Regions from separate parts of the Pseudomonas sp. CLCA07 genome, predicted to be linked through region 1. Evidence: predicted binding sites of a transcription regulator. Region 1 holds the regulator's gene; the other holds the start of a gene.
The links. The regulator sigma-54, encoded in region 1, starts transcription at its own class of promoters, with help from an activator protein. The targets are predictions, from matches to a motif close to ANTGGCATNNANNTTGCTNT.
Positions count from the first base shown of each region.

Region 2: ACWGZX_RS04745 (CmpA/NrtA family ABC transporter substrate-binding protein) is a predicted target of sigma-54. The motif match lies at 2,285-2,304, and genes of this name have one in related genera.

Region 1 covers NZ_CM132131.1:4,102,390-4,108,022, reverse strand. The annotation lists gene ACWGZX_RS18805 (KdsC family phosphatase) at 1-50, shown strand, start outside; gene lptC (LPS export ABC transporter periplasmic protein LptC) at 58-630, shown strand; gene lptA (lipopolysaccharide transport periplasmic protein LptA) at 617-1,165, shown strand; gene lptB (LPS export ABC transporter ATP-binding protein) at 1,165-1,890, shown strand; gene ACWGZX_RS18785 (RNA polymerase factor sigma-54) at 2,075-3,568, shown strand; gene hpf (ribosome hibernation-promoting factor, HPF/YfiA family) at 3,643-3,951, shown strand; gene ptsN (PTS IIA-like nitrogen regulatory protein PtsN) at 3,964-4,428, shown strand; gene rapZ (RNase adapter RapZ) at 4,431-5,288, shown strand; gene ACWGZX_RS18765 (HPr family phosphocarrier protein) at 5,304-5,576, shown strand.
Region 2 covers NZ_CM132131.1:1,037,963-1,043,595, reverse strand. The annotation lists gene ACWGZX_RS04750 (ANTAR domain-containing response regulator) at 363-938, opposite strand; gene ACWGZX_RS04745 (CmpA/NrtA family ABC transporter substrate-binding protein) at 954-2,165, opposite strand; gene ACWGZX_RS04740 (quinone-dependent dihydroorotate dehydrogenase) at 2,392-3,411, shown strand; gene rmf (ribosome modulation factor) at 3,628-3,846, opposite strand; gene rlmKL (bifunctional 23S rRNA (guanine(2069)-N(7))-methyltransferase RlmK/23S rRNA (guanine(2445)-N(2))-methyltransferase RlmL) at 4,376-5,633, shown strand, end outside.

The DNA.
Region 1 (5,633 bases):
TCCTGCGCGCCCAGGGCCGCCTCGATGCGGCCAACGCTGCGTACCTGTGAGCCGACTATGCTGAGCAAAAAGTTTCGTAACATCCTGCTATTCAGCTGCATCGCCGCGCTGTTCGCTGCGGTCGGCTACTGGAACATCAGCCCGGAACGCTTCCTCGACAAACCTGTGGTCAAGGTCGATGAAAGCGCGATCGACTATTACGCGACCAACGCCCACAGCGTGCAGTTCCTGCCGGACGGCAAATTGCAGTACGAAATGACGTCCGACAAGGTCGAACACCTGAAAGCGTCCGAGGTCACACTGCTGACCAATCCGGACCTGAACATGTTTCGCGGCACCGAGTTCCCCTGGCACGTCCAGAGTGAACACGGGGAAGTCAACCCGGACGGCACCCAGGTCGAGCTGATCGATTCGGTACGCATCACCCGTTTCGACGAAAAAAACCGCAGGACCCTGATTACCACCACCCGTATGACTGTGTTCCCGCAGCAGCAATATGCGCAGACCGATCAACCCGTTAGTATCGACGGCGCTGGCGGTGTATCGACAGGCATCGGAATGAAAGCGTACTTGAAAGAAAGCAGGATACACCTGCTATCTAACGTAAGAGGACAGTATGAGGCTCGTTAAAACCCTCCCTATTTTGCTCAGTCTGGGCGCAGCACTGGGAAGCGTGAGCGCCTGGGCTCTGCCGAACGATCAAGCGCAGCCTATCCGCATACAAGCCGACGACGCCCAGCTGGACGACAAGAACGGCGTTGCTACTTATACGGGCGACGTGATCATCACCCAGGGCTCGATGAAGGTTACCGGCAATAAAGTGACCATGACCCGCACCCCGACTGGCGACATTGACGTGGTGACCTCGGTGGGCAATCTGGCCTACTTCGAGCAACTGCAAACTGAAGGCGACCCCAAGCCTGTCCAGGGCTGGGGTGTGACCATCCAGTACCACGCCACGCAAAATCGCGTAGTACTGATCGACAAGGCCAAGGTTATCGACAAGGACAACAACATCACCCAAGGCGAGAAAATCGTCTACGACACCGAGAAAAAGCTTGCCAGCGCCGGTCGCGCTACCGGCAGCAAGGTGACCGAGTCGCGTCCGCGTATCGACATGGTGATCCAGCCGAAGAAGAAAACCGACGAGCAAAAGGCCCCGTAATGGCAACTCTGAAAGCTCAGCATCTGGCCAAGAGCTACAAGAGCCGCCAGGTCGTGCGTGACGTCAGCCTGTCGATTGACAGCGGTCAAATCGTCGGCCTGCTGGGTCCCAACGGCGCCGGCAAGACCACCTGCTTCTACATGATTGTCGGCCTGGTGCAGGCCGATCAGGGCCGTGTGCTGATCGACGATCTGGACGTCAGCCACCAGCCAATGCACGGTCGTGCAAAGGCCGGTATCGGCTATCTGCCGCAAGAAGCGTCGATCTTCCGCAAACTCTCGGTCGCCGACAACATCATGGCGATCCTCGAGACGCGCAAGGAACTCGACAAGGCCGGACGTCGCAAAGAGCTGGAAAGCCTGCTGCAGGAATTCCACATCAGCCACATCCGCGACAACCTCGGCATGAGCCTGTCGGGCGGTGAACGCCGCCGCGTGGAAATCGCCCGAGCATTGGCTACCAACCCGAAATTCATCCTGCTCGACGAACCCTTCGCCGGCGTGGACCCGATTTCGGTCGGCGACATCAAACAGATCATCTACCATCTCAAGGCCAAGGGCATTGGCGTGCTGATCACTGACCACAACGTCCGTGAAACCCTGGATATCTGCGAAACCGCCTACATCGTCAACGATGGCCAGCTGATCGCCGAAGGCGATGCCGCCACTATCCTGGCCAACGACCTGGTTAAAGAAGTCTATCTGGGCCATGAGTTCCGCCTGTAAGCGTTGAGGTGTCTGGCTAGTCGACTGAGCGCTTATCACAGTAAAAATCAACAGGTTTTTATTGTTACAGCGCTCTAGGCAAACACTTCAGTTTCAGGCATATAATTTGCTTATGTTTGGCGCTCCGGCGCCCTGTAGTGGATGGCGCATGTGCGCCGGCGAAATAAGGTGTTAAGCCCCTGCCATGAAACCATCGCTAGTCTTGAGAATGGGCCAGCAGCTGACGATGACACCGCAGCTGCAACAGGCCATCCGCCTGCTCCAATTGTCGACCCTGGACCTGCAACAGGAAATCCAGGAGGCCCTGGAGTCCAATCCGATGCTCGAACGCCAGGAAGAGGGCGACGACTTCGACAACGTCGACCCCTTGGCCGACAAAGCCGAGCAGCAACCCAACGCCGACATTCAGGAACCCTCCTACCAGGAAACCGCCCCCACGGTGGACAACCTCGAGGAAGGCGACTGGAACGAGCGCATTCCCAATGAACTGCCGGTCGATACCGCATGGGAAGACGTTTACCAGACCAGCGCCAGCAGCCTGCCGAGCAACGATGACGACGAATGGGATTTCACTACTCGCACATCGGCCGGCGAGAGCCTGCAAAGCCACCTGTTGTGGCAACTGAACCTGGCACCGATGTCCGACACCGATCGCCTGATCGCCGTGACTCTGATCGACTGCATCAACAATCAGGGCTATCTGGATGAAACTCTCGAGGAAATCCTCGAAGCCTTCGATCCGGAACTGGACATCGAACTGGACGAAATCGAAGCCGTCCTGCACCGCATCCAGCAATTCGAGCCGGCCGGTATCGGCGCTCGTAACCTGGGCGAATGCCTGCTGCTGCAATTGCGCCAATTGCCAGCCAATACGCCTTGGCTCGCCGAAGCCAAGCGCCTGGTCAGCGACTACATCGATCTGCTCGGCAGCCGCGACTACTCCCAGCTGATGCGCCGGATGAAGCTCAAGGAAGACGAACTGCGCCAGGTCATCGAACTGGTCCAGAGCCTCAACCCGCGCCCCGGCTCGCAGATCGAATCCAGCGAAGCCGAATACGTCGTTCCCGACGTTATCGTGCGCAAGGACAACGAACGCTGGCTGGTGGAACTGAATCAGGAATCAGTGCCACGACTGCGGGTCAACGCCCAATACGCCGGATTTGTCCGTCGCGCCGACACCAGCGCCGACAACACCTTCATGCGCAATCAGTTGCAAGAGGCCCGCTGGTTCATCAAGAGCCTGCAAAGCCGTAACGAAACACTGATGAAAGTCGCCACCCAGATCGTCGAGCATCAGCGCGGCTTCCTGGAATACGGCGACGAAGCCATGAAACCACTGGTCCTGCATGACATTGCCGAAGCCGTGGGCATGCACGAGTCGACGATTTCACGGGTGACCACGCAAAAATTCATGCATACCCCACGGGGTATTTATGAGCTGAAATACTTTTTCTCCAGCCACGTCAGCACCTCCGAAGGCGGTGAATGCTCGTCCACAGCGATCCGCGCGATCATCAAAAAGCTGGTTGCCGCGGAAAATCAGAAAAAGCCGTTGAGTGACAGCAAGATCGCTGGTTTACTGGAGGCACAAGGCATTCAGGTGGCTCGCCGCACCGTCGCCAAGTACCGCGAGTCCCTCGGGATCGCGCCTTCGAGCGAACGCAAGCGGTTGATGTAGAGCCACGCCACAGCGTTCCAGTGGTAGATCATTTGATCTACCGCTTTATGCACTGGCAACGAAGGAGAAGCTGTATGCAAGTCAACATCAGTGGACACCAACTGGAAGTGACCGAACCTCTTCGCACCTACATCGGCGAAAAACTCGAACGATTAGAGCGGCATTTCGACAAGATCACCAACGTGCAGGTCACGATGACGGTCGAGAAGCTGAAGCAGAAAATCGAAGCCACCCTGCATATTCCCGGCAATGAAGTGGTCGCAAACGCGGAACATACCGATATGTACGCGGCGATCGACGCACTGACCGACAAGCTGGATAAACAACTCAAAAAGCATAAGGAAAAGACCCAGAGCCTCCTCCAGGGTGCGACCGGTCGTTAACACTCCCAACCCATGATCCGACTTGAAAACATCCTGACCCCCGGCCGTTCCCTCGTGAACGTGCCGGGCGGCAGTAAAAAGAAAGCCCTCGAGCAAATTGCCAACCTGATCGCCCGGGAAGTGCCGGATCTGGAGATGCAAGATGTCTTCGAGGCATTGATTGCCCGTGAAAAACTCGGCTCGACCGGTTTTGGCAACGGCATCGCCATCCCCCACTGTCGCCTGAAGGGCTGCGAGTCACCCATCAGCGCCTTGATGCACCTTGACGCTCCCATTGATTTCGACGCCATCGACGGCGCCCCGGTTGACCTGCTGTTTGTACTGCTGGTCCCGCAAGCGGCTACCGATGCGCACCTGGAACTGCTCCGCCAGATCGCCAGCATGCTCGATCGCAAGGAAGTCCGTGATCGTCTTCGCAGCGCCCCGAGCAACGAAGCCTTGTATCAGGTTGTCCTGGACGAGCAAAACGGTCAGTAATCATGCGCTTGATCATCGTCAGCGGCCGCTCCGGCTCAGGTAAAAGCACCGTCCTCGATGTTCTCGAGGACAATGGCTACTACTGCATCGACAACCTGCCCGCCGGCCTGCTGCCGGAGTTGGCGGAACGCGCACTGATTCATACCGAACTGGCACAACCGCTGGTCGCCGTGTCCATTGATGCGCGTAACTTGCCGAGCCACCTTTCGCGGTTTCCCGAACTACTGGATGAAGTCCGGAGCCGGCATATCAAGTGCGATGTGCTGTACCTGGACGCCGACGTAGAAACCCTGCTCAAGCGCTTTTCCGAAACCCGCCGTCGTCACCCGCTGAGCAACGCCAACCGTTCGTTGGCCGAGGCAATCGAGGACGAAAGTAATCTGCTGGGGCCGATCGCCGATCTGGCAGATCTCAAAATCAATACCACCCACCTGAACCTGTATCAGCTGCGCGATACCATCAAGCTGCGCCTGTTGAACCAGCCGGAGGCCGGTACTGCGTTCCTGGTCGAATCATTTGGATTCAAACGTGGCATGCCGGTCGACGCAGACCTGGTGTTCGACGTGCGCTGCTTGCCCAACCCTTATTGGAAACCGGAATTGCGCGCTCAGTCCGGGCTTGATCAACCGGTGGCCGAGTACCTGGCAGCCCAACCGGACGTCGAAGAGATGTTCCAGGACATATCATCGTATTTGCTCAAGTGGCTGCCGCGCTTTGCAGCGAGCAACCGCGCTTATGTCACCATCGCCATTGGCTGCACCGGAGGACATCATCGCTCCGTCTACCTGACCGAACGTCTGGGCCAGGTTCTGCAACAATCCCTGAAGAACGTCCAGGTCCGCCACCGCGACCTCAGCTAAAGGATTCACATCGCGATGCCTGCTCTGGAAATCGAAATCATCAACAAATTGGGCCTGCATGCTCGCGCTTCTGCAAAATTCGTTGGAGTGGCGGGTCAGTATCCATGCCAGATCAGAGCCGGGCGGACGCCAGAATCGATGGTCGACGGTAAAAGCATCATGGCCATGATGATGCTCGCGGCCGGCAAGGGCACCACAATCCACCTGAGTACCGAAGGCGAGCAAGAACAGGAAGCGCTGGATGCGCTGGTGGCGTTGATCAACAACTTCTTCGACGAAGGCGAGTAAAAACTGCCCTCTGTAGCAGCTGCCGCAGGCTGCGTCAGGCTTCGCCAGCTGCTATGT
Region 2 (5,633 bases), 3.1 Mb from region 1:
AGCTGTGAAGAGTCTCGAGAAGGAGTCATGAGCTAACAGGTGGGGCGCCTAGGGGCCGCACCACCGGCCCCGGGCTGTGGGGCCAAAACGAAAAAACGCCGCCACCCGATTCGCCAGAGGCAAATGGGGTGAGCGACGTCTTTGTCGTAGGTGGGGCAACCGCCGTTGGTTACCTGTGGTGATTACTTAGCCAGATCTGTGCCAACAATCTGCTTTTGTGGCGAGGGGGCTTGTCGGAACGCCGCATCGCCCCGTCCGGCGGCGAAGCCGTCGCAAGACCTGTGTGCAGGGTATGCCTGAGGGAATGCATGGGGCGGCTTCGCCACCCAACGGGGGCAAGCCCCCTCGCCACAATGATCGAGTTATCCAAGCAACTCACTCATGGCTATGATCTGCTCTGCAACCTGGATCAGCTTCTGCTGCCGGCTCATGGCCTGGCGGCGCATCAGGGTGTAGGCCTCTTCCTCATTGCAGTTTTTCATCTTCATCAGCAACCCCTTGGCCAGCTCGATGCGCTTGCGTTCGGCCAGTTGTTGGTCGCGGGCATGAAGCTGAGCGCGTAACGCCTGGTCACTTTCAAACCGTGCCATGGCCACGTCGAGAATCGGCTGCAAGCGTTGTGCGTGAATACCTTCGACGATGTAGGCACTGACCCCGGACTGGATCGCCTGACGCATCACGCCGGGGTCATGTTCATCGGTAAACATGACGATCGGCCGTGGTTGGTCGCGGGTCACCAGCACTACTTGCTCCATCACATCGCGGCTCGGTGACTCGGTATCGATCAGAATCACGTCCGGACGCACCATTTCGACGCGTTCGGGCAGGTCGATGGTCAGACCCGACTCATCGATCACCTCAAACCCGGCTTCGGTCAGGGCGGCTTTGAGGCGGCCGACTTTCTTCGCGGTATCGTTGATCAGCAGGATACGCAGCATGTTTGCAGTCTCCTGTCAGCGGTGAGCGAATCGTTGCGAGCTGTCGCTCAGGGCGTGCAACTTGAAGCTGCGGGCATAGCCGGACGGATCGGAGCCGTCCCAGACTTTGCCGTCGATCAACTGGCTGCTGCGCATTTGCTGCCCACTGGCTGCGACACCGACGGCGGTGGCGGCCTCACGGTACAGATCCAGTTGCTGAACCTGACGGGCCACGTCGAGGTAATCCGGATCGTCACGCAACAATCCCCAGCGCCGGAACTGAGTCATGAACCACATACCGTCGGACAGGTACGGCACATTGACCTCGCCGCCGGCATGGAAACGCAGCGCGTGCGGGTCCTGCCAGCGATTGCCCAGCCCGTCAGCGTAATCGCCCAGCAGGCGCGGCTCGATGCAGTCGAGGGGCGCGTCGAGGTAGTCGGGCGCGCTCAATAGTTGTGCGGTGCTGCGGCGGTTTTCAGGGTTTTGCTCGATGAACCGGCTGGCTTCCAGAATCGCCATCACCAAGGCTCGCGCGGTGTTGGGGTATTGCTCGACAAACGCACGAGTGCAGCCGAGGACTTTTTCCGGGTGATCGGGCCAAATGGTCTGAGACGTCGCCAGGGTAAAGCCGAGATTCTGCTGCACCGCGCTGGCGGACCACGGCTCACCCACGCAAAAACCATCGATACGTCCGGCTTGCAGGTGCGCGACCATTTGCGGCGGCGGCACCACCACGCTGTCGACATCCTGCAACGGGTGGATGCCCTGACTCGCCAGCCAGTAATACAGCCACATGGCGTGGGTGCCGGTGGGAAATGTCTGGGCGAAGGTGAGTTTTGAGCGAGTTTGGTGCACGTGGCGGCCGAGTGCTTCAGGACTGGTCACGCCCAAGGCCTGCAAACCGTGGGAGAGATTGATGCTCTGGCCGTTCTGGTTCAGGCCCATCAGCACGGCCATGTCGGTCGAGACCACGCCGCCGATGCCCAGGTGAACCGCATAAATCAGGCCGTACAGGCTGTGGGCGGCGTCAAGTTCGCCGCTGACCAGTTTGTCCCGCAGGTTGGCCCAGGACGACTGGCGCTTGAGGTTCAGGGTCAGGCCGTAGGGCTGGGCAAACCCCTGAGTCGCGGCGACTACGACCGAGGCGCAGTCGCTCAAGGCCATGAAACCGAGATTGATATCGGTCTTTTCCGGGGCATCGCTGCCATTGACCCAGGCCAGAGGGTTGGCTGGAACTTCAATCATCAATAAGCACCTTTTTAAAAAAAACGCCGCCACGGGCTGCTTGCCAGAGCAAGGCCCAGTGACGACGCCTTTGTCTTGCGACCCATTGCGCCGTTGGCATGAGTGCTGATACCGGTGACGGTGCAAGGCATATGCCATCGCAAGCTGATTTCATCGCGCGCCTCGCCTGCAACCCGATGCCCGGCTATAATTGCCGCCACTTTTCAGCCCAGAGTCAAACCCGCCCATGTACACCCTGGCCCGTCAGATGTTGTTCAAACTTTCCCCGGAAACCTCCCACGATCTGTCCCTGGACCTGATCGGCGCGGGCGGGCGTTTGGGCCTCAACGGCTTGTTGTGCAAGGCCCCGGCGAAAATGCCGGTGTCGGTCATGGGCCTGGATTTCCCGAACCCGGTGGGTTTGGCGGCCGGTCTGGACAAGAACGGCGCGGCCATCGACGGATTCGCTCAATTGGGTTTTGGTTTTGTCGAAATCGGCACCATCACCCCGCGCCCGCAGCCGGGCAACCCGAAACCACGGATTTTCCGTCTGCCGGAAGCCGAGGCGATCATCAACCGCATGGGGTTCAATAACCTTGGCGTCGATCACCTGTTGGCCCGCGTGGCGGCGGCCAAGTACAAAGGCGTGCTGGGCATCAACATCGGCAAGAACTTCGACACTCCGGTTGAGCGCGCGGTCGACGATTACCTGATCTGCCTGGACAAGGTTTATGCCCACGCCAGCTACGTGACGGTCAACGTCAGTTCGCCCAACACCCCGGGCCTGCGCAGCCTGCAATTCGGTGATTCGCTCAAGCAGTTGCTCGCTGACCTGGCCACGCGCCGCGCAGAACTGGCGTTGCGCCACGGCAAACATGTCCCGCTGGCGATCAAGATCGCGCCGGACATGACCGACGAAGAAACCGCACAAGTCGCACAAGCGCTGATTGAAACCGGGATGGACGCGGTGATCGCCACCAACACCACCCTGAGCCGCGTTGGCGTCGAAGGCATGGAATACGGTGACGAGGCGGGTGGCCTGTCCGGCGCACCGGTTCGCGACAAGAGCACTAACACCGTAAGAGTGCTGGCGGCGGAACTGGCGGGTCGCTTGCCGATCATCGCCGTGGGCGGCATCACCGAAGGCAAACACGCGGCCGAGAAAATCGCGGCGGGTGCGAGCCTGGTGCAGATCTACTCCGGCTTTATCTACAAAGGCCCGGCGTTGATTCGTGAGTCGGTAGACGCCATCGCAGCACTGCGCTAAACCCCTGTAGGAGCCCGGCTTGCCGGCGATGGCGTCCTTGAGATCGCTGTCGCCGGCAAGCCGGGCTCCAACAAAGGATTGTGTTTAGCCAGAGAGCAGGCATAAAAAAGGGCTCCTCGAAGGAGCCCCTGGGCCGAAGCCCGCCGTCCGGATGGGACGTGCGTGGTTAATTCAGTCAGTCATCAGATTTTCGTGTCGGAGTGTTAGGCCCTGTAATTAATTGCCGACGGCGTGAAGTTCGTTGAGTCTGTGGATTCCCGCAGTGCCGGTCATACCGTCCCAGTTGTCGCCGCGTCCCTCGCGCCAGCCGTTAATCCAGGCTTGGCGTACTGACGGTAGAGTAAATGGGCAAAGCTCACGGGATTTGCCACCAACGCCATATTGATATCCGCGCAAAAATGCTCTTTCCAACGGATCACGCTTAAGTCTTCTCATAGGGTGTTGCCCTCACTTGTTGACTGTATTCATCGCGTAGACCTCAATCGAGGTCTGGCAGAAAAAAACTCTGCCGTTGGGGCCCGCTGCCGGCGTCGCGAGCCAAGGTGTTGACGTCGTTGCGGCGTCAACCTGTATTGAGTTCTAACCAATGCGTCACATCGAGGGAATGATCGTTTTGTCATAAGGACGTAACGATAAAGATGCTATGGCGATAAGTAACACGATGTTTGCCCCGTGTTTGTTGGTAAAGCCCTGTATGATCGGCCCCCCGCAGGATGATGGGGTTAATCCTTAGTGAGAATGACTTCTGTTGCGTGGGAGCATTATTCGACGAAGGGTCGACTTGTGACATTTTGTTGCATCAACTTTTTTATCTGCCTGTGCATCTAAGCTCTTCTAACCTGAGCAGCACTGGTGGGACGGCACACCTTCGTGCCACGCGGGCGCTCTTTTAGAAAAGCGCCTGATTGAAATCCGGGCCGGCAATGCGTTGCCGGTTCACTTAGCTAAAGGCTTTGAAAATCCAATGTCCGATCAATTCGAAATCTTCCTCACTTGCCCCAAAGGCCTTGAAGGCCTGCTGATCGAGGAAGCCGTCGGGCTTGGCCTTGAAGAAGCGCGTGAGCACACCTCTGCCGTGCGCGGCATGGCGACCATGGAAACCGCTTATCGCCTGTGCCTGTGGTCGCGTCTGGCGAACCGGGTGTTGCTGGTGCTCAAGCGTTTCCCGATGAAGGATGCCGAAGACCTGTACCACGGCGTACTGGACATCGAGTGGCAAGACCACATGCTCAACGCCGGTACCCTGGCCGTCGAGTTCAGCGGCCATGGCTCGGGTATCGACAACACCCACTTCGGCGCTTTGAAAGTCAAAGACGCCATCGTCGACAAACTGCGCACCCCGCAAGGCGACCGTCCGTCGATCGATAAACTCAACCCGGACCTGCGCATTCACCTGCGCCTGGACCGTGGCGAAGCGATTCTTTCCCTCGACCTGTCGGGTCACAGTCTGCACCAGCGTGGTTATCGCTTGCAGCAAGGCGCGGCACCGCTGAAGGAAAACCTCGCGGCCGCGATCCTGATCCGTTCCGGTTGGCCACGCATTGCGGCCGAAGGCGGCGCGCTGGCTGACCCGATGTGCGGTGTCGGTACGTTCCTGGTCGAAGCCGCGATGATTGCCGCCGACATGGCACCGAACCTGCGTCGTGAGCAGTGGGGCTTTACCCATTGGCTGGGCCACGTCCCGGCACTGTGGAAAAAGCTTCACGAAGAAGCCACTGAGCGTTGCGCGGCCGGGTTGGCCAAGCCACCACTGTGGATTCGCGGTTACGAAGCCGACCCGCGCCTGATTCAACCGGGCCGCAACAACGTTGAACGTGCCGGCCTGAGCGAGTGGATCAAGATCTACCAAGGCGAAGTCGGCACCTTTGAGCCGCGTCCGGACCAGAACCAGAAAGGCCTGGTGATCTGCAACCCTCCGTACGGCGAGCGTCTGGGTGACGAGGCGAGCTTGCTCTACCTCTATCAGAACCTCGGCGAGCGTCTGCGTCAGGCCTGCCTGAACTGGGAGGCCGCGGTGTTCACCGGCGCGCCGGACCTGGGCAAGCGCATGGGCATTCGTAGCCACAAACAATATTCGTTCTGGAACGGCGCGCTGCCGTGCAAGTTGCTGCTGATCAAGGTCACGCCAGACCAGTTCGTCACGGGCGAGCGTCGCACCCCGGAACAGCGCCAGGTCGAGCGCGAGCAGGCGGAAGTCGAAGTCGCCGGCAACGATGTGGTGC